Regions from separate parts of the Bariatricus sp. HCP28S3_A4 genome, predicted to be linked through region 2. Evidence: predicted binding sites of a transcription regulator. Region 2 holds the regulator's gene; the other holds the start of a gene.

Region 1 (10,663 bases), on a different contig from region 2:
TCATACCATAGGAAGCCGGTCCTGCTGCCATGTTGTCCGGGTGAAGGGTACGTCCTGTACCGCCGCCTGAAGCAACTGAGAAGTATTTCTTGCCCTGTTCGATACATTCTTTCTTGTATGTACCTGCAACCGGATGCTGGAAACGTGTCGGGTTTGTAGAGTTACCTGTGATAGAAACGTCTACGCCTTCTTTGTGCATGATTGCAACACCTTCACGTACATCGTTTGCTCCGTAGCAGTTTACTTTAGAACGAAGTCCGTCAGAGTAAGCGATTCTCTGAACTTCTTTCAGTTCTCCTGTATAATAATCGTATTCTGTCTGAACGTATGTGAATCCGTTAATTCTGGAAATGATCTTTGCAGCGTCTTTTCCGAGACCGTTCAGGATAACACGAAGCGGTTTTTTACGAACTTTGTTTGCTTTTTCAGCGATACCGATTGCGCCTTCAGCTGCTGCGAATGATTCATGACCAGCAAGGAATGCGAAGCAGTCTGTATCTTCTTCCAGAAGCATCTTTCCAAGGTTACCGTGTCCAAGACCTACTTTTCTCTGGTCTGCTACAGAACCCGGGATGCAGAAAGCCTGAAGGCCTTCACCGATTGCTGCTGCAGCTTCTGCTGCTGTGTCAACATTTTTCTTAATTGCGATTGCTGCACCTGTGATATATGCCCAGCATGCATTTTCAAAACAGATCGGCTGAATAGCCTTAACCTGATTATAAACATCAAGTCCGGCATCCTTTGTAATCTTTTCTGCTTCTTCCAAAGAAGCAATGCCATAGCTGTTTAATACTTCATTGATTTTATCAATTCTTCTTTCATATGATTCAAATAAAGCCATTTACTTGTCCTCCTGATTTATTTTAAGTTACCTGATATGTACAAGCGGCACCAATTCTTAAGGCGACACTAATGATTAAGCTTTACGTGGGTCGATGATCTTAACAGCGTCAGCTACACGACCATACTGTCCCTGAGCTTTCTCCCATGCTACGTTTGGTTCGTCTCCGCCTTTGATGAAATCTGTGAATTTGCCAAGGCTTACGAATTTGTAACCGATGATCTCATCATGCTCGTCCAGTGCGATACCTGTAACATATCCTTCTGCCATTTCAAGATAACGAGGACCTTTTGCAAGTGTTCCATACATTGTACCAACCTGAGAACGAAGTCCTTTACCAAGGTCTTCCAGACCTGCGCCGATCGGAAGTCCGTCTTCAGAGAATGCACTCTGAGTTCTTCCGTAAACGATCTGTAAGAATAACTCTCTCATTGCTGTATTGATAGCATCACATACAAGGTCTGTATTCAGTGCTTCCAGAATTGTCTTGCCCGGAAGAATTTCAGATGCCATAGCTGCGGAATGAGTCATTCCTGAACATCCGATCGTCTCAACCAGTGCTTCCTGGATAATACCATCTTTAACATTCAAAGTTAGTTTGCATGCTCCCTGCTGCGGTGCACACCAGCCAATTCCGTGTGTCAGACCAGAAATATCCTTTACTTCTTTTGCTTTAACCCATTTCGCTTCTTCCGGAATCGGAGCCGGTCCGTGATTTGCACCCTGAGCTACCGGACACATCATTTCTACTTCATGTGAATAAATCATGTTAAAACTCCTTTCAAATGTAAATGATTTCTTCCTATAGTGTGTTTGACATATTTTTAACACCCCATATATGTCTTTATTTTCGCATAATTTTCGACATTCGTCAATCATTAGTTTGTACAAAGATTCCAAAAATCACTGTCTGTTTTGTAGGCTTTTATCTCCTCCATTGTAAATGGTGCGGTGATCCAGCCACGCTCTTCCTTCTGCTGTTCATCATCCCGATAATGATAGGTCATACCGATTTCAATACCGTCCTTGTCTACGAAGAAATTGTCATAATAACGGTTATCAAGGATCTCTCCGCTCAGGATTTTCCGATACTGTGACGTCTTCAGCGCATCTACTACGATCGAATTCGGTGCTTCTTCTTTCATCCGTTTCTTCCATTCTTTTATAAATTCCGTATCTACATTGATGATTTCACTCGTTTCATAGATTTTTCCGTCTGACAGGCGGATGTTTCTCGTTCTTAGATCCTGATATCTTGCATTTTTGTTTCCTGCATAATAATCATCCGAGAAGACTACGCTGATAAAATCTTCTCCCGCGTATGTCACACGATAAGTCACCTTACTTGCGAGGATCGGAGAGTCTTCTTTCATCACCGCCGCTTTCATATCATCGCTGGCCTTAAGATACAGCGCATTGACCGTACTCATCGCACAGTTTTTCAGTTCCTCATTGACCTTCGCAATCTGTTCTCCTTCCAGCCCCTGGATCTGCGGATACTTCACATCAAACTGGGATGTGATGCTTCCCTCACTTTTCGAGGATTCATAAGAATAAGACTCCTCCGTAATCGTGTAGGGCAGGTTCTCCGCCTGGTAACATTCGATTCCATCAATTCCTTCCCCGGTCTCTTTTTTCGTCTCTTTCTCCGTTTGATCCGTTTGCCCCCCATCGCTTAGGAATGGATTTTTCATTCCTCCGCCATCCATAATTCCATCCTGAACCATCGTAAATACTCTATACGCTGTCGTTCCGACACCTATTCCCAGAAGTACCACAAGAGCCAGGATAGCCAGCATCAGGAATTTTCCTCTGCGTTTTGCTTTTTTCTGAAGCCGGATTTCTTCCGCACTCATCGCTCTTTCCATCGGAACGTAACGGACTTGGTTTTTCACCTGCTCCGGAGCCACTTCATGGAATCCAAGCCGCCTGTAAAATCCTTCGGCCTGAGGCGCCGCATGAACCGTCATCTTCGTTATTCCAAATGCCACAATACAGAACTGCTGCAGGGCAACAAAGAGCAGCCTTCCGATTCCCCGTCTCTGCCAGTTCTTCCCGACAAACAGAAGCGCAATGTGCCCGTCAGTCTGCACAGCACCGACTCCGCAGAGCTCCTGTCCTTCCATTGCTCCGAACACAATCAGTTGTCCGCTCTGCACCTTCGGCATAAAATTCTCATATTTAATAAATTTCTGAAATTCTTCTACACCTTCCCTCGAATACGTCGGTGCAATATCAGCAGCAAACACATCCCATACCAGATGCAGTCCTTCCAGTATTTCCTCATTTTCCAGTCTTTTAATTATCATACGCTTTACCTCTTTATGTTATTTCTGCTGCTGTCCTGCCGCCAGCAATTCCTCCCTCAAAAGTGTAAGCGCCCGCACAACCGCATAATCCCGATTTTTCTCCCGGTTTCCGGTGAAATGACATTCCCGGGTCGTCACGCGTCCGTTCACCGCACATCCGATATAGACCAGTCCGACCGGCTTTTCCTTGGTCCCGCCGCCCGGTCCCGCGATTCCGGTCACACTCAGAGCAGCATCAGCCTCTGCTGCCTTTGCCGCACCTCGCGCCATTTCTTCGGCTGTCTGTGCACTTACCGCGCCGAATTCTTCCAGTGTCTCATGCTTCACACCCAGAATCTTTTCCTTGGATGCATTTGCATAAGTAATATACCCTTCATTGAACACCTCAGAAGCTCCGGCCGCATTCAGAAGCCGTCCGGCCAGCTTGCCCCCGGTACAGGATTCTGCGGTCGAAAGTGTCATGCCCTTTTCTTTCAAAAGTGCCACAAGATTCTCTTCCAGTGTCTCCTGCTCATTGATCGTATACACCGCATCGCCGAAGCGTCGATACATTTCCTCGATCATCGGCTTCATGAGCTCTTCTGCCTCTTCCTCGGATTTCGCCTTCGCAGTCACCCGGAAATGAACTTCTCCCGTCTTTGCATAAGGTGCCAGCGTCGGATTCGTCTGTGCGTCCATGAGATCCGCCACCATCGTTTCGGCCCGGCTCTCTCCGATACCACATATTTTCACCATATGAGAATAAATTCCTTCCGGTTGCAGTTTATTCAGGTACGGAGCAATGTCCTGTTCGAACATGGGTTTCATCTCATTCGGTGGTCCCGGAATCAGAATCGCTGTCTTTCCCTTTTCCGGATCTTCAATGATCAGTCCAGGAGCGGTGCCGTTATGGTTATCGATCACGATCGCGCCTTCCGGAACCAACGCCTGTTTCCAGTTGTTCTCCGTAATCCGGCTGCTCCCTATCCGACCGAAATACGCTTCGATCCGCTCTTTAGAATGCTCATCCAGATACAGTTCTCTTCCGAATACACGTGCAGTCACTTCTTTCGTCAAATCATCCTTCGTAGGTCCAAGTCCCCCTGTCAGGATCACGATATCCGAGCGGTCAAGTGCCTGACGTATCGCGTCCTCCATACGCTCCTCATTATCGCCCACCACCGTCTGATGATATAAAGAACAACCTAGCAGAGCGCATTTCTCTGCTAGGTAAGCCGCATTCGTATTTACAATATTTCCAAGTAAAATTTCAGTTCCTACGGAAATCAGTTCCACAACCATGTTACATGCCTCCCTGTGTCAATACCTGCTTGTTCTTCGCTATATAATCCACCAGTGATACAACGGTCAGAATCAGTGCCACCCAGACAAGCACATTGCCGATCATTTCGAACACGCCTCCCAGATCCATAATCAACACGATGACCATCGCCATCTGGGACACCGTTTTAAATTTGCCCCAGTAACTCGCCGCAATGACGATTCCGTTGTCGGAAGCCACCAGCCGGAACCCGCTGATGATAAATTCTCTTGCAATAATAACCAGAACGACGATCACGTTCAACTTGTCCATGGAAACCAGACAGATCATCGCGGTACACACCAGAAGCTTATCTGCAAGCGGATCCATAAACTTTCCGAAATTCGTCACCAGATTGTATTTTCTCGCGATCTTTCCATCCAGCATATCTGTCAGGCTGGCCGCACAGAAAATGGCAAGTGCGATCCATTTATCTGCCGCGCCTGTGATGTCAAACAGCAAAAATGCCACAAAAAACGGAATCATAACCACACGAAGTACAGTCAGTTTATTTGGTAAATTCATAATAATTCTCCTATCAAATCATAATCCATAGCCCCGGTCACTTTCACTTTCGCGAAATCCCCGGAAACCAGTTCCTCATCTGTATTTACAAAGATCAGTCCGTCCACGTTCGGCGCATCGCGGTAGGTTCTTCCCACATACGCGTTCTCATCGGCTACCTTTCCCTCGATCATGACGAGCATTTCTTCTCCGATCAGATCTTCATTCCGATCGAACACGATGTCCTGCTGAAGCTCCATCAATTCAGCCTGACGATCCTGCTTGATTTCTTCTGAAATCTGATCCGGCATCTCGGCTGCCGGCGTATCCTCCTCCGGTGAGTAAGTAAAGACACCCAGGCGTTCGAATTCCATCTGATCCACAAAATCCATCAGCTCTTCATGCTGTTCGTCCGTCTCTCCCGGGAATCCCGTGATCAACGTTGTCCGAAGAGTGATGTCCGGAATCTCTTCCCGAAGTTTTCCGATAATGGAAATGAGCTGTTCCTTCGATGTTTTTCTTCCCATCCGCTTCAGGATTGCATCGCTTGCATGCTGGATCGGAAGATCCAGATAATGGCAGATCTTGGGTTCTTCCTTGATTACCTGGATCAGCTCATCCGTGATTTCCTCCGGATAACAGTAGAGAATGCGAATCCACCGAAGTCCCTGAATCTTACAGAGCGCTTTCAAAAGACGCGGGAGCGACTTCTCTCCGTAAATGTCTTTGCCGTAAAGGGTGGTCTCCTGGGCTACCAGAATCAGTTCTTTAACCCCCTGATCGGCAAGCTCTTTTGCCTCATCGATCAGTTCCTCCATCGGTACACTGCGGAAATTTCCGCGGATCTTCGGAATGATACAGTACGTGCAATGCTTATCGCACCCTTCCGCGATCTTCAGATAGGCAAAATGTCCGCCGGTCGTAACCAGCCTTCCCTTTTGCGTCTCGGGAAGATAATCCACATCCTTCATGATCATTCTGGCATCCGCCCGTTCCATCGGGCTGTCACTGAACAGTCCGTCGATCACTTCCGCGATCTCATCGTAGGATGTGGTTCCGAGCACCGCATCCACTTCCGGGATTTCCTCCAGGATCTCCTCTTTATAACGTTGTGCCAGACAGCCTGTCACGATCAGTTTCTTAAGGACAGCCGTCTCTTTAAGCTGAGCCATTTCCAGAATAGTCTGAATACTCTCTTCCTTGGCATCGTGGATAAAACAGCAGGTATTAACGATCACAATATCCGCCTGCGTCTCATCATCGATCATCTGATGCCCCTTCTTTGCCAGAAGTCCCAGCATCACTTCCGTATCCACCAGATTCTTATCGCAGCCCAGTGAAACAAATAAAATGTTCATGGCATGTTCTCCTCGTATCAATAATTTCCAAGCCGCCAAAGGCAGCTCCTGTCGCCTTATTCTCTTCCCAAATAAAGCTCAGCAAGGCAGACACAGTCGCCTGCTTCTGCCTTGGGATTCAAGTACGCCCCGGCGTACTTGCTGCATCGTTCTTTTTACTCTTCCGTATCCTCTGCAATGATCTTCAGCTTTGCGTTGTTCAGCTCATCGATTGCAATGGAAAGCGGCTTCTCGCCCGGCTTCGTGTCAACAAGAGGCATCTCACCGTCGATCAGCTGTCTTGCACGCTTTGCAGTGGCAAGCACGATGGAATAACGGCTGTTAACGATCTTGGTTGCTCCCTCTTCCACATCCTGGTTTACTACTTTCATCAAATCGCTATAAGATGGATGTAACATAAATTCTGCTCCTTTCAGTCTCTCTTCGTATCTTATCTGCATCCCGAACTTTATAATTCTTCCAGTTCTTTTCTGATCCTGCCGATAAATTCTTCATTCCGGCATACGCGATCATGTTCCGCACGGATGATCCGGTGCATTTCCTTCACGCAGGTGTCAAGGTCATCATTGATGACCAAGTAATCGTACTGATCCATGCCTTCCGACTCCTCCACCGCACGCTTCATCCGGCTTTCGATCACTTCCATGGTCTCCGTACCTCTTCCAACCAGACGCTCTTTCAATTCCCTGGCTCCCGGCGGTGTGACGAACAGAAGCAGGGTGTCCGGATACTTCTCCTTAACCTTCAGTGCTCCCTGGATCTCGATCTCAAGGATCACATCTTTCCCTTCTTCAAGCTGCTGCATCACATATTCTTTCGGCGTACCATAGTAGTTGTTAACATATTTAGCATACTCGATCAACTCATCCTGTGCAATCATTTTTTCAAATTCCTCAACGGACTTGAAAAAATATTCTCTTCCGTCTTCTTCTCCCGGACGGGGACTTCTGGTAGTTGCCGAAACAGAAAGTGCATAATCATCATAATCTTCCAGCAGTCTCTTCATCAGCGTTCCTTTTCCGGCACCGGAAAAACCGGAAACTACAATAAGTATTCCCTTTTTTTTACTCATAATCAGCTCTCCTGCCATTTTCTATATAAGCAAATATTTATTTTACCATAAAATCGAAGATTTTTCAAAGCTTTTATTCAATATTCTGAATCTGTTCCCGAACCTTCTCAATCTCAGTCTTCAGATCAATGGCATGATTGGAAACTTCCAGGTCATTTGCCTTGGAAAGTATGGTATTTGCCTCCCGGTTCATCTCCTGGGCAATGAAATCCAGCTTGCGTCCGATTCCATCTGCAGATTCCAGCGTTTCTTTCATATGCTTGATATGGCTCTTCAGGCGGACTACTTCTTCATCCGTACAGATTTTATCCGCAAAGATCACGACCTCTGCCGCGATTCTCCCCTCATCCATCTGTGTATCTGCGAGAAGCTCCTTCACCTTCGTCTCCAGCTTCTCACGGTATTCCGCCACGATCTGCGGCGAACGTTCTTCGATGCATGCCACCGTCTCCAGCATACCGTCCAGTTTTGCGATGATATCCTTCTTCAGATTCTCGCCCTCTGCCGTTCTCGTCTCAACAAACTGTCTGCAGGCTCCCTCCAGCGCCTTGGAAAGTCCGTTCCAGAGCTCCTCTTCATCCACGACCTGTTCTTCCATTGTGAGCACTTCCGGACATCTGGAAAGTGTAGATACACGGATGTCATTGTCCAGATGAAAATCCTCTTCCATCTTTTTGAAATAGTCCATATATTCACTTGCCAGCTTCTGATTATATTTTAAAGTAACTTGAGCCTCTGACATATCTTCATATGTAATAAACAGATCCACCTTGCCGCGCTGGATATATTTCTTCAATAAGTTGCGGATCGATGTCTCGAAGAAGTTCAGCTTTTTCGGCATCCGGATTCCCACGTCCAGATAACGATGATTGACTCCTTTCATTTCTACCGTAAACTTGCGTTCTGCCTCGGATACCTCACAGCGTCCGAAACCTGTCATACTCTTTATCATCTGATTTTCCCTCTTCTTACCGGCCGCTCTGCGACCAAATTTTGCTACGTTATATTATAGCCCTTTCCCCTTTGGCATGTCAACCTTTCTAAGTCAGTTCAGCCGCTCATCCGAGTTTCTTTATAACTATGCAGAACCGTTCCCCGTACATTTGCAAATCACGCGGGAGCATGGTATGATGGTACAAGGGTCATAATCCGGGCGGTTCATTTTCCACCCGCACCGGTCTTTACCTTATGATCCTTTAAAACTTCAAAACGAGGTGTAACTATGGCTTTTGACGGCATTACAATCGCAAATATAGTAAAAGAACTGAATCAAACCATTTTAGACGGAAGAATCTATAAAATCGCCCAGCCGGAAACCGACGAGCTTCTGCTCACAATCAAGACTCCGAAAGGACAGAAAAGGCTCTGCATTTCCGCAAGCGCCTCCCTTCCTCTGATCTATCTGACGGAAGAAAATAAACCAAGTCCCATGACGGCACCGAATTTCTGTATGCTGCTCAGAAAATATGTAGGAAACGGAAGGATCGTGTCGATCAGTCAGCCGAAGCTGGAACGGATCATCCATTTCGATATTGAGCATCTGGATGAGATGGGTGACCTTTGCAGGAAGACGCTGATCGTAGAAATCATGGGCAAACACAGCAACATCATTTTCTGTAATGACAAGGGCATGATCCTGGACAGTATCAAGCATGTCTCCGCCCAGATGAGTTCTGTGCGTGAAGTCCTTCCCGGAAGAGACTATTTTATCCCTGACACGATGAGCAAGCTGGATCCGCTGGATGTAACGGAATCGGTGTTCCGTGACGGACTTATTTCCAAACCGATGCCTCTCGCAAAGGCGATCTATAACAGTTTTACCGGCGTCAGCCCGGTCGCTGCCGAGGAGATCTGCCATCTTGCGGGTGTTGACTCTGCGCTCCCACCACGGGAACTCTCCGAGGATGTGCTGGCACATCTGTACCGTCAGTTCACCTATTTCTTCGAGCAGGTGGCAAACGGAGATTTCTCCCCTCAGATTTATTATGAAGGAGATGACCCGGTGGAATTTTCATCCATCCCGCTTACTCATCTGGAAAATTACCGTGTCCGGACCTTCGACTCTATTTCCGAGGTGATACGGACCTATTATGCTTCCCGCGACACGATCACCCGGATCCGCCAGAAATCGTCGGATCTAAGGCGCGTGGTCCAGACGGCTCTGGAACGGAACCGGAAGAAATACGATCTGCAGCAGCGCCAGTTACGGGACACACAGAACCGGGACAAATTCAAAGTTTACGGGGAACTGATCCATACCTACGGCTACAATTTGAAGGAAGGCGCTAAGAAGCTGGAAGCGCTCAACTATTACACCAATGAAATGGTTACGATTCCGCTGGATCCGCAGAAAACTCCACAGGAAAATGCAGCCCGCTATTTTGAGAAATACAACAAGCAGAAGAGGACCTATGAAGCACTGACCGGTCTGATTCAGGAGACTCACGACGAGATCACCTATCTGGAATCCATCGTAAATGCACTGGAAATGGCACGCGGGGAGGACGACCTGACGCAGCTCAAGGAAGAGCTGGTCTCTACCGGATACATCCGGCGCAAATTTACCAAAAAGAAAGTCAAGATCACCAGTAAGCCACTCCACTATATTTCTTCGGACGGCTATCACATGTATGTCGGGAAGAATAATCTCCAGAACGATGAACTGACTTTCCACTTTGCCACAGGGAACGACTGGTGGTTCCACGCCAAAGGAGCGCCCGGCTCCCACGTTATCGTAAAGACCGGCGGAGACGAAATGCCGGACCGCACTTTCGAGGAGGCGGCCCGCCTGGCTGCCCATTACTCCAAGAATGCGAAATCCGAAAAGGTGGAGATCGACTATGTGGAGAAAAAACATGTCAAAAAACCAAATGGAAGTAAACCGGGATTCGTGGTGTATTATACCAACTATTCCATGATGATTGATTCGGATATTTCCGGAATTCAAGAGGTGCAGGGATAACCCCTGCACCTCTTAATATTTATTCACTATGTGTCTTCTGATTCTCCTTCAGATACGCTTCTGCAGCCGGATCAACGAAAGCATATTTTCTCGTCCATTCTTTTGTCGCGTCATTTCTGACCGCTTCCGAGCGGTTCATGGAGAGGAACCGCACAAGTTCATATCCGCTGACCCAGATCTCATGATTTCCTTCTCTCTGTGATTCGTCAAAAATAAGCTGCAGCCCAAAATGAAGATGATATTCATCAATATTGTTGACATTTTCTTCCGAGCTGTATCCGGTGCGGCCGAGATAGCCGATCACATCCCCCGCCTGC
Region 2 (10,663 bases):
AGAGATGATCGGTTATCTGAAGAAAAATAAATTTGGACGTGCAACCTTTCTCCCACTGACTGCTATCCGGCCCGGACAGGGAATCGGGAAACCGGAAGTATTAAAAGAAAAAGGTGTGATCGGAACAGCAGACACACTGGTCAGCGTGGAGCCGAAGTTTGAAAAACTTGCAGCTCATCTTCTGGGGCGAACGCTTGTGGTGGACCATATTGATACTGGAATTGCACTTGCAAGGAAATACCATCAGACTTTGCGAATTGTAACTCTGGAAGGAGATCTTATGAACCCGGGCGGTGCTATGAGTGGAGGGGCATTTAAGAACAGCAGCAATCTGCTCAGCAGAAGGCGCGAAATCGAAGAGTTTGAGAAAACAGTACTGCTCCTTGAGAACGAGATGAAGGGAGCACAGGCGGAAGTCGATGCTGCCCGTTCGAAGCGTGCGGAGCTTTATGCAAAAGTAGAAGAAATACAACAAAACCTGCAGAAGGATTATGTCGAACAGAATACTGCAAAAATGAATCTGGATCAGGTGGATGCGAAACAGAAGTACACCAGAGAAAATACAGAAGGCATGCATAAAGAGCGGGAAGAACTGGAACACCGCGTGCATGAAATCGAAGAAAACCAGGAATCTATTCAGGTAGAACTGGAAACCAGTGAGCAATTGGAAAAAGAGCTTTCAACAAAAGTCGATGAACTGCAGATGCAGTTGGAAAAAGAGCGAGCGGAAGAAAGCACTGCCGTACAAAAAAATGAAAATATCCATCTGACTTATGCAGCCCTGGATCAGAAGAATGCATTCATTGAGGAGAATCTGAATCGTATCAGTGAAGAAATTGTGAAATTTGAGGAAGAACTGGCATCCTTAGATGCAAGCAAGGGCGAGAACTCCGGTGAAATTGAAGAGAAAGAAAAGCAGATCGCAGAAATTCGAAAGACCATCGATGATTCAGGAGAACTCTTTACGGAATTGAAAACCCAGATTGAAGAATCGCGTGAAAAACGCGAGAAACTGAATCAGAAGAACAAGGCTTTCCTTGGAAAAAGGGACGAATTGTCGAAACATATGGCAGAACTGGACAAGGAAGTTTTCCGTCTGGACAGCCGGAAAACCGGCTATGAGGAAGCATCTGAAAAACAGATCAATTATATGTGGGAAGAGTATGAACTTACTTACAACAGGGCTCTTGAGATACGAGATGAAAATCTGACAGATCTGTCTATGATGAAGAAGCGGATCCAGGAATTGAAGGCAGAAATTAAAGCACTCGGTTCGGTCAATGTCAATGCAATAGAGGATTTTAAAAATCTTGCGGAACGATATGAGTTCCTGAAAGGTCAGCATGACGATCTGGTCGAAGCGGAGACAACACTTACGAAGATTATCGAGGAACTGGATGAAGCGATGAGAAAACAGTTCACCGAGCAGTTCGGGCGTATCGCGCAGGAATTCAATCAGGTTTTCAAAGAACTATTTGGTGGAGGAAAGGGTACACTGGAGCTGATGGAGGATGAAGATGTTCTGGAAGCGGGCATCCGGATCATCGCACAGCCACCGGGCAAGAAACTGCAGAATATGATGCAGCTTTCCGGTGGAGAGAAGGCGTTGACCGCGATTGCGCTGCTTTTTGCGATCCAGAATCTGAAACCATCGCCCTTCTGTCTGCTGGATGAGATCGAAGCAGCACTGGATGATTCCAATGTAACCAGATTTGCACAGTATTTACATAAACTTACAAAATATACACAGTTCATTGTGATCACGCATCGTAGAGGTACCATGACGGCGGCAGACCGCCTCTACGGTATTACCATGCAGGAGAAAGGCGTGTCTACGCTTGTGTCTGTCGATCTTCTGGAAAATGAACTGGATCAGTAGAATGGGAGGCATTATATGGCTGAAGAGAAAATGGGATTTTTTAAACGACTTGTGTCCGGGCTTACTAAGACCAGAAACAATATTGTATCGGGCATTGACAGTATTTTCCACGGATTTACCAATATTGACGAAGACTTTTATGAAGAGCTGGAAGAAATTCTGATCATGGGAGATCTGGGAGTAAAGGCCACTTATGCGATTCTTGAGGATCTGCGCAAAAAAGTTAAAGAGCAGCACATCAAAGAGCCGATCGCATGTAAGCAGCTTCTGATCGACAGCATCAAAGAACAGATGTATGTAGGAGAGACGGCTTATGAATTTGAAGAAAGAACATCGGTAGTTCTGGTGATTGGAGTAAATGGGGTTGGCAAGACGACAACCATTGGAAAGCTAGCGGGAAAACTGAGAGACCAGAACAAAAAAGTTGTCCTTGCGGCAGCAGATACATTCCGTGCGGCAGCCGGTGAACAGCTGAGAGAATGGGCAAACCGTTCCGGGGCCGATCTGATCGGCGGGCAGGAAGGAGCGGATCCGGCAGCCATCGTTTATGATGCGGTCCAGGCTGCTAAAGCGAGAAAGGCCGACGTACTGCTGTGTGATACGGCGGGAAGACTTCATAATAAAAAGAATCTGATGGAAGAGCTGAAGAAGATCAATCGTGTGCTGGAGAGAGAATATCCGGAAGCGTACCGCGAGACTCTGGTCGTGCTGGATGGAACGACCGGTCAGAATGCACTTGCACAGGCCAGAGAATTCAGTGAAGTTGCAGACATTACCGGTATCATTCTGACGAAGATGGACGGTACCGCAAAAGGAGGAATTGCCGTTGCGATTCAGGCAGAACTCGGAATACCTGTTAAATATATCGGAGTGGGAGAATCCATTGATGATCTGCAGAAATTTGATTCAGATCAGTTTGTAAACGCTTTATTTACGACAGAAGAAGGAGAAGAGACATGTTAACGTTAGAGAAATTTGAAGAAGCAAGCGAGATTGTAAAACGGGTCACCAAACCTACCAAACTGGTTTACAGTGAGCATTTAAGCGCACAGACCGGAGCTAAAGTATATCTGAAACCGGAAAACATGCAGTATACAGGTGCCTATAAGCTCAGAGGCGCTTATTATAAGATCAGTACCTTGTCAGAGGAAGAACGCGCCAGAGGACTGATCGCTGCATCCGCAGGAAACCACGCACAGGGTGTCGCATATGCCGCAAAAGCCTTTGGATGTAAGGCTACCATCGTTATGCCGACCGTTACCCCACTCATCAAAGTCAATCGTACCAAGAGTTACGGAGCGGAAGTGATACTTCACGGAGATGTCTATGATGATGCCTGTGCAAAGGCTTATGAGCTGGCGGAGGAGCACGGCTATACATTTGTTCATCCGTTTGATGATCTTGATGTTGCAACAGGACAGGGAACGATCGCGATGGAAATCGTGCAGGAACTTCCGACGGTCGATTATATCTTTGTGCCGATCGGCGGAGGCGGACTGATCACGGGTATTTCTACACTTGCGAAAATGCTGAATCCTAAGATCAAAGTGATCGGTGTGGAACCGGCAGCAGCAGCCAGTATGAAAGCGGCCGTAGCGGCAGGCCATGTTGTGACTCTTCCGAGCGCAAATACGATCGCAGATGGTACCGCTGTAAAAACAGTTGGTGAAAAGACGCTTCAGTATGTTATGGAAAATGTAGACGATATCCTTACAGTAGAAGATGATGAACTGGTCGGTGCATTCCTTGATATGGTCGAGAATCACAAAATGGTTGTCGAAAACTCAGGACTTCTTTCTGTGGCTGCTTTAAAACAGATGGATCTGACAGGCAAAAAGGTTGTTTGTATCTTAAGCGGCGGTAATATGGATGTCATTACCATGTCATCCATCGTACAGCATGGATTGATTCAGAGAGACCGTATTTTTTCTGTATCCGTACTTCTTCCGGATAAACCGGGTGAACTTGTGCGCGTCGCAAAGACAATTGCTGATGAACAGGGAAATGTAATTAAACTGGAGCATAATCAGTTTGTCAGCATTAATCGAAATGCTGCCGTTGAACTCAGAGTCACCATGGAAGCATTTGGAACGGAACACAAAAACAGAATTATTCAGGCATTGGAGCGAGAAGGATTCCGTCCTAAAACAATCAGTGCCAAACTCTATTAGATAAGGGATGAGAATCATGAAACAAGGCAGAATGCCGAAAGTCGGTGAGTGTTACAGACATTTTAAAGGGAATCGTTATCGCGTACTTGCAATTGCAAAGCATACAGAGCGTGCAGAAGAGCTTGTCGTCTATGAAGGACTTTACGGAGAACATCCGGTATTTGCACGACCTTTGGAAATGTTTCTGGAGCAGGTCGATAAGAGAAAATTCCCGGATGCAGATCAGGAATATCGGTTTGAACTGGAGGAAGAGACCGCAGTGGCGGATGAGGAGGAACAGAGTCTGATCATGCGATTTCTTGATCTGAGCAGCAACGAAGAAAAACTGCGGTTCCTTCAAAAATATAAAACAGAACTCACAGATGAATTCCTTTCCGCCGCTGCGCAGAGTATGGATTTTACAGAAAATGCACAGACGATGGAAATGCGATACCAGCAGTTGGTAAAATACATCAAGACATTGATGAAGTATGAAAAACGGATGTAGCAGAAAAAATAATCTAGCCTATTGACAATAAATGTATCGTTGTATACAATGATACAAAAATGGGCCAGGTTTACTTGGGTCAGATTTTATATTGACCCCAACAAAAAATATAGTTTTCAGGAGCAGAATCATGGATAAATATTCACTGAGGGGACAGGTTTTTCAGGAGATCCGCGAGGACATTCTGAAAGGCAAATTTAAGGAAAATGAAGAATTACGAGAAGCAACACTGGGTAAGGAACTTGGAGTCAGCAGGACGCCGGTTCGGGAAGCACTCCGTCAGCTGGAGCTGGAGGGGCTGGTTCACATTATTCCGAACAAAGGGGCCTATGTGACGGGCATTACGGAGAAGGACGTGCATGATATCTATATGACGCGTTCCATGCTTGAAGGCCTATGTGCACGTTGGGCGGCTGAGCACATTTCAGAGGAGCAGATTCAGGAAATGGAAGAAGTCCTGCTTCTTACAGAATACCACTTGGATCGTGGAAATGCCGAACAGCTTGCAGAACTTGACGGAAAGTTTCATGAGGTTCTTTATGACGCAAGTCAGAGCCGGATACTCAGACATATTCTTTCTGATTTTCATAAATATGTTCAGGTGGCAAGAAAACGATCCGTGAAGAAAGAAGACAGGGCAAAAAAATCTCTGGAAGAACACCGGGAGATCCTGAATGCACTACGGACCGGAGATGCGGACCGTGCAGAAGAACTGGCACATATTCATATCCTGAATGTTATGGAGAATCTTCATATTGAGCAGGAATAACAGGCAAAAGAAAGGAAGAGTAAGCATGAGCAAGATTCAGATGACGACACCAATTGTTGAGATGGACGGAGATGAGATGACAAGGATCCTGTGGAAGATGATCAAGGAGCATCTTCTTCTTCCGTATATTGATTTGAAGACAGAATATTATGATCTGGGCCTGAAACACAGAGACGAGACAAACGATCAGGTTACTGTGGATTCTGCAATCGCAACGAAGAAATATAAGGTTGCAGTAAAATGTGCAACGATCACTCCGAACGCAGCCCGTGTGAAAGAGTATAATCTGAAAGAAATGTGGAAGAGCCCGAATGGAACCATTCGTGCGATCCTTGACGGTACTGTATTCCGTGCACCCATCGTTGTAAAAGGAATTGAACCTTGTGTAAAGAACTGGAAAAAGCCGATCACGATTGCAAGACATGCTTACGGGGATGTTTACAAAGGTTCTGAAATGAAGATCCCGGGTGCCGGAAAGGTAGAACTGGTTTATACCGCAGAGGACGGAACCGAGACGAGAGAGCTGGTTCATAATTTTACCGGATCCGGAATTGTTCAGGGCATGCATAATATTGATCAGTCAATCGAGAGTTTTGCAAGAAGCTGTTTTAACTATGCACTGGATACGAAACAGGATCTCTGGTTTGCAACGAAAGATACGATTTCCAAGAAATACGACCATACCTTTAAAGATATTTTTCAGGAGATTTTTGATGCAGATTACAAAGAGAAGTTTGAAGAAGCCGGAATCGAGTATTTCTATACGCTGATCGACGATGCCGTAGCACGTGTGATGAAGTCTGAAGGCGGTTATATCTGGGCATGTAAGAACTATGACGGTGATGTGATGAGTGACATGGTTTCTTCCGCATTCGGATCACTGGCCATGATGACTTCCGTGCTGGTATCTCCGGAAGGATACTATGAATATGAGGCAGCACACGGAACGGTACAGCGGCACTATTACAAGCACCTGAAAGGAGAAGAAACATCTACTAACTCCGTGGCAACGATCTTTGCATGGACGGGGGCACTCAGAAAACGTGGTGAGATGGATGGAAATCAGGAGCTGATGGATTTTGCCGATAAGCTGGAAAAGGCAACGATCGATACAATTGAAAGCGGAAATATGACTAAAGATCTTGCACTGATCACGACGCTTCCAAATCCGACTGTATTGAACAGCGAAGATTTTATCAAAGCGATCGCTGAGAGATTGTAAATAAAAACAGGAAAAACGCGCCGATAAGGCGCGTTTTTAACAGTTATTCAGCCAGCTCTTCCCATTTTTCATAGAGTTCTTCCAGCTCTTCTTCATTTGCAGCCTTTTCCTTTGCCAGTTCCTGACACCGGACGGAATTGGTATAGATTTCTTCCTGCATAAGAAGCGTATCGATCTCCTGGTTTCGTTCTTCCAGCCGGGTAATGCGTTCTTCCGTCTTTTTCAGTTCGTTCTGACGCTTCCGGATTCTTGCTTGTTCTTCTTTCTGTTCCTGCCAGCTCATTTTGGACTGGGACATTGAAGAAGTGCCTTCATTCGTAGATTGCTTGTCTGAAATATTGCCACCGGCGTATGCCGTCGTGAGTTCCTCTTTCTTTTCGAGATAGTAATCGTAGTTTCCAATATAATTTACAAAAGTATGGTTCACCAGGTCAAGAATACGCGTGGCTGTCTGGTTGATGAAATAACGGTCATGGGACACATAAAGTACGGTTCCGGTGTACTCATTCAATGCATTTTCCAAAATTTCTTTCGAAGCGATGTCCAGGTGGTTCGTAGGCTCGTCCAAAATCAGGAAGTTCGCCTCGGAGAGCATCAGCTTTGCAAGAGATACTCGTCCGCGTTCTCCGCCGCTCAAATCACCGATCATCTTAAATACATCATCGCCTGTGAATAAAAATGCAGCTAGAACATTCCGGATCTGTGTATTCGTAAGTGTCGGATAATCATCGGAGATCTCTTCAAAGATCGTTTTTTCCATGTGAAGTACGTGATGTTCCTGATCGTAGTAACCGATATGTACATTGGTTCCCAGTGTAAAGCTTCCCGAATCCGCCGCGATCACATTGTTCAAAATCTTAAGCAGTGTCGTTTTCCCTGTTCCGTTATCACCTACGATGGCTACATGTTCACCTCGCTTAATCTCGAAGCTGACATCCTGAAAAAGGACCTGGGGAGCAAATGATTTTCCAAGGCCTTCAACGCGAAGCACGTCGTTCCCGCTCACACAGGAAGGCTCCAGGCTTAAATGAATATCGGTATTCAGCTCAACCGGTTTTTCAACAGGTGTGATTTTGTTTAACAGCTTTTCCCGGCTTTCCGCACGTCGGATTGATTTCTCCCGGTTGAAGGAACGAAGCTTTTCGATGACTGCCTCCTGATGCTTGATTTCCCGTTGCTGATTCAGATATTCTTTCAGCCTTGCGTCTCTGAGCTGCTGTTTCTTCTGGGCATAATCTGAATAATTTCCCATATATGTCATCAGTGTACCGTTTTCAATCTCCAGCACTTTCGTTACGACACGATTCAAAAAATAACGGTCGTGGGAGACGATGAGCACTGCACCGGAGTAATTCAGCAGGTAGTTCTCAAGCCATGCGATTGAATTCATATCCAAGTGATTGGTAGGCTCATCCAGCAGCAAAATATCCGGTTTCGTCAGCAGAAGTTTGCCGAGGGAAACACGTGTCTTCTGGCCGCCGGAAAGGGCGTCCACCGGTTTCTGAAATTCATCCTCAGTAAACCCAAGGCCTTTAAGAACACCGACCAGTTCGCTTTTATAAGAATAGCCGTCAGCACGTTCAAATGCAGCGGTAAGTCTATGATAAGTGTCAAGTTTCATCTGAAGTGCGTCACCGGTCAGCGTACTGATTTCCAGTTCCAGTGCACGAATCTGACGTTCCATTTCGATAATCTCAGATTTGGCGGTGCGGACTTCTTCGTAAATGGTATTCCCGCTCATCAGGTCCTGGTGCTGGGCAAGATAGCCCATTGTTTTTCCTTTGGTAAGAATTACATCACCGTCATCACTATTCAATTCACCGACGATCATTTTCAAAATTGTGGATTTCCCGGCGCCGTTCAGACCGACCAGCGCCGCTTTCTCACGGTCTTCTATATGAAAGGAGCCTTTATTCACAATAACCTGCTCCCCAAAGGATTTCGTTAAATTGTGGCATGCCAGTATCATTTTCAAACCTCCTTATACTGTAGAAATAGGTACTGTCTACCTCATTATATCGGAAATACAATAAAAAACAACTATTAAGTTTGACTTTTTTATGTCATTTTTATATAATGAAATTTAGAATAAGAATGGAAGGTGGATGTCAGGTGGAAGAAAGAGAAATATCTCAGGCAGTAATCAGAAGACTTCCGAGATACTATCGTTATCTTGGCGAATTGCTGGAACACGGTGTGGAACGAATATCCTCCAACGATTTGAGCAAGAGAATGAAAGTAACTGCATCCCAGATTCGTCAGGACCTTAATAATTTTGGTGGATTTGGACAACAGGGATACGGGTATAATGTAAAATACTTATATACGGAAATAGGGAAAATTCTGGGACTGGACAACCAACATAACATGGTCATTATCGGTGCCGGTAATCTTGGACAGGCACTGGCTAATTATGCAGCATTTGAAAAAAGAGGTTTTGTATTAAAAGGATTATTTGACGTGAATCCACGACTTGTGGGAATTACGATCCGCGGTGTGGAGATCCGGATGATGGATGAACTGAGTGATTTTATTCAGAAGAATGATATTGAAATCGGAGTACTTGCGATTCCGAAGACAAGAGCCATAGATGTTGCGAATGTTCTGGTTGATAATGGTGTGCGGGCGATCTGGAATTTTGCACATACAGATTTGAATCTTCCGGATAATATTATTGTTGAGAACGTGCATTTATCGGAGAGTCTGATGAGACTTTCATACAATATAACACGTTATAATATGGAACATACAGATAATTCATAATTCGACAGAATGTGTTACACACATTTTGCCTGAATCGGCGTAATGAGAGAAGAGTTCCGGCTGCGGGGCTCTTTATTGCGTATTGGAAGGTGAGAATATGAAATATATATTGACAGCTGAACAGATGAAAGCGGCGGACGGAAGAATGATTCATGAGATCGGGATTCCTTCGCTGGTACTGATGGAACGTGCGGCGCTTCAGTGTATGGCTGCAATGAAAGAAGAGCAGATTGATCTGTCCTATGCACTGGTGGTATGCGGCTCCGGCAACAACGGTGGAGACGGATTCGCGGTGGCAAGACTGCTTGCCGAAGAAGGAAAAAGGGTCGATGTGTGTTTTGCCGGAAAATTGGAATCCAGGAGTGAAGAAACGAAGCAGCAGATGCATATTCTGGAAAATCTGGGCGTGTCTGTAGGAAACACTTTACCGGAGAAGGAATATAGTGTTATTATAGATGCCGTATTTGGAATCGGGCTTTGCCGAAATATCGAAGGACATTACCAGAATGTGATTGAACAAATGAACCGGTATCAGGGATACAAAGTTGCGATTGATACTCCGTCCGGAATTTCCGCTGACACCGGGGAAGTACTGGGATGTGCGTTCCGGGCTGATTTGACAGTCACGTTTGCATACGCTAAGGCAGGTCAGGTTTTCTTTCCGGGTTCCGAGTATGCGGGGAAAGTACTGGTAAAGGATATCGGCATTACGGATCCGGGCTTTGAAAACCGGGACGATCTTTATTTTATGCTGGAAAAACAGGATGTGATTTCCAGGATGCCGGAGAGAAAGCCGGATTCCAATAAAGGAAGCTATGGAAGGGTTCTTCTTATTGCCGGAAGTAGGGGAATGTCGGGGGCAGCGTACTTAAGTGCCCATGCGGCGTACATGGTAGGCGCAGGCCTTGTACGGATATACACGGAAGAATCCAACAGACAGATTCTTCAGCAGCTTCTGCCGGAAGCTATTATCACGACTTATGATGAGATGGCCTTAGATTGTTTCCGGGAACTTCCAGATCTGCTTCAATGGGCAGATGTGGTTTGCATCGGATGCGGACTTGGAATTTCAGAGTATTCGCGGAGACTTTTTAAAATGACGCTGGAAATGAACCGGAAGCCGTGTGTGATTGATGCGGACGGTCTCAATCTTCTTGCGGAATTTACCGAAGAAGAGCGAAGAAAATGGGCGCGCCAGAAAGAACAGTATGTGCTGACACCTCATATGAAAGAAATGTCAAGATTGACAGGATATCCTGTTGCAGAACTAAAGAATCATAGGAACGCTCTTCTACGTGAGTTTGTTGAAAAAATGCAGGTCGTTTGTGCCATGAAAGACAGCAGAACACTCGTCGCAGCTTGCGGACATCCG

What was found. The regulator Rex, encoded in region 2, represses fermentation and respiration genes when NADH is low (regulators of the CRP and FNR family bind a similar motif). The targets are predictions, from matches to a motif close to ATTGTTAANTANTTAACAAT.
Region 1: the regulator Rex is predicted to act here: its motif matches at 1,654-1,673, upstream of ACTNBF_RS02090 (iron-sulfur cluster assembly scaffold protein).

Annotation. Positions count from the first base shown of each region.
Region 1 covers NZ_JBQHSE010000003.1:21,382-32,044, forward strand. The annotation lists gene ACTNBF_RS02085 (GGGtGRT protein) at 1-841, opposite strand, end outside; gene ACTNBF_RS02090 (iron-sulfur cluster assembly scaffold protein) at 917-1,609, opposite strand; gene ACTNBF_RS02095 (GNAT family N-acetyltransferase) at 1,720-3,150, opposite strand; gene ACTNBF_RS02100 (competence/damage-inducible protein A) at 3,169-4,431, opposite strand; gene pgsA (CDP-diacylglycerol--glycerol-3-phosphate 3-phosphatidyltransferase) at 4,433-4,975, opposite strand; gene rimO (30S ribosomal protein S12 methylthiotransferase RimO) at 4,972-6,312, opposite strand; gene rpoZ (DNA-directed RNA polymerase subunit omega) at 6,468-6,710, opposite strand; gene gmk (guanylate kinase) at 6,761-7,384, opposite strand; gene ACTNBF_RS02125 (YicC/YloC family endoribonuclease) at 7,458-8,336, opposite strand; gene ACTNBF_RS02130 (Rqc2 family fibronectin-binding protein) at 8,607-10,346, shown strand; gene ACTNBF_RS02135 (M23 family metallopeptidase) at 10,366-10,663, opposite strand, start outside.
Region 2 covers NZ_JBQHSE010000013.1:43,674-54,336, reverse strand. The annotation lists gene smc (chromosome segregation protein SMC) at 1-1,879, shown strand, start outside; gene ftsY (signal recognition particle-docking protein FtsY) at 1,895-2,842, shown strand; gene ilvA (threonine ammonia-lyase) at 2,836-4,050, shown strand; gene ACTNBF_RS08485 (DUF1653 domain-containing protein) at 4,067-4,537, shown strand; gene ACTNBF_RS08480 (GntR family transcriptional regulator) at 4,668-5,306, shown strand; gene ACTNBF_RS08475 (NADP-dependent isocitrate dehydrogenase) at 5,332-6,528, shown strand; gene ACTNBF_RS08470 (ABC-F family ATP-binding cassette domain-containing protein) at 6,572-8,497, opposite strand; gene ACTNBF_RS08465 (redox-sensing transcriptional repressor Rex) at 8,641-9,291, shown strand; gene ACTNBF_RS08460 (NAD(P)H-hydrate dehydratase) at 9,389-10,663, shown strand, end outside.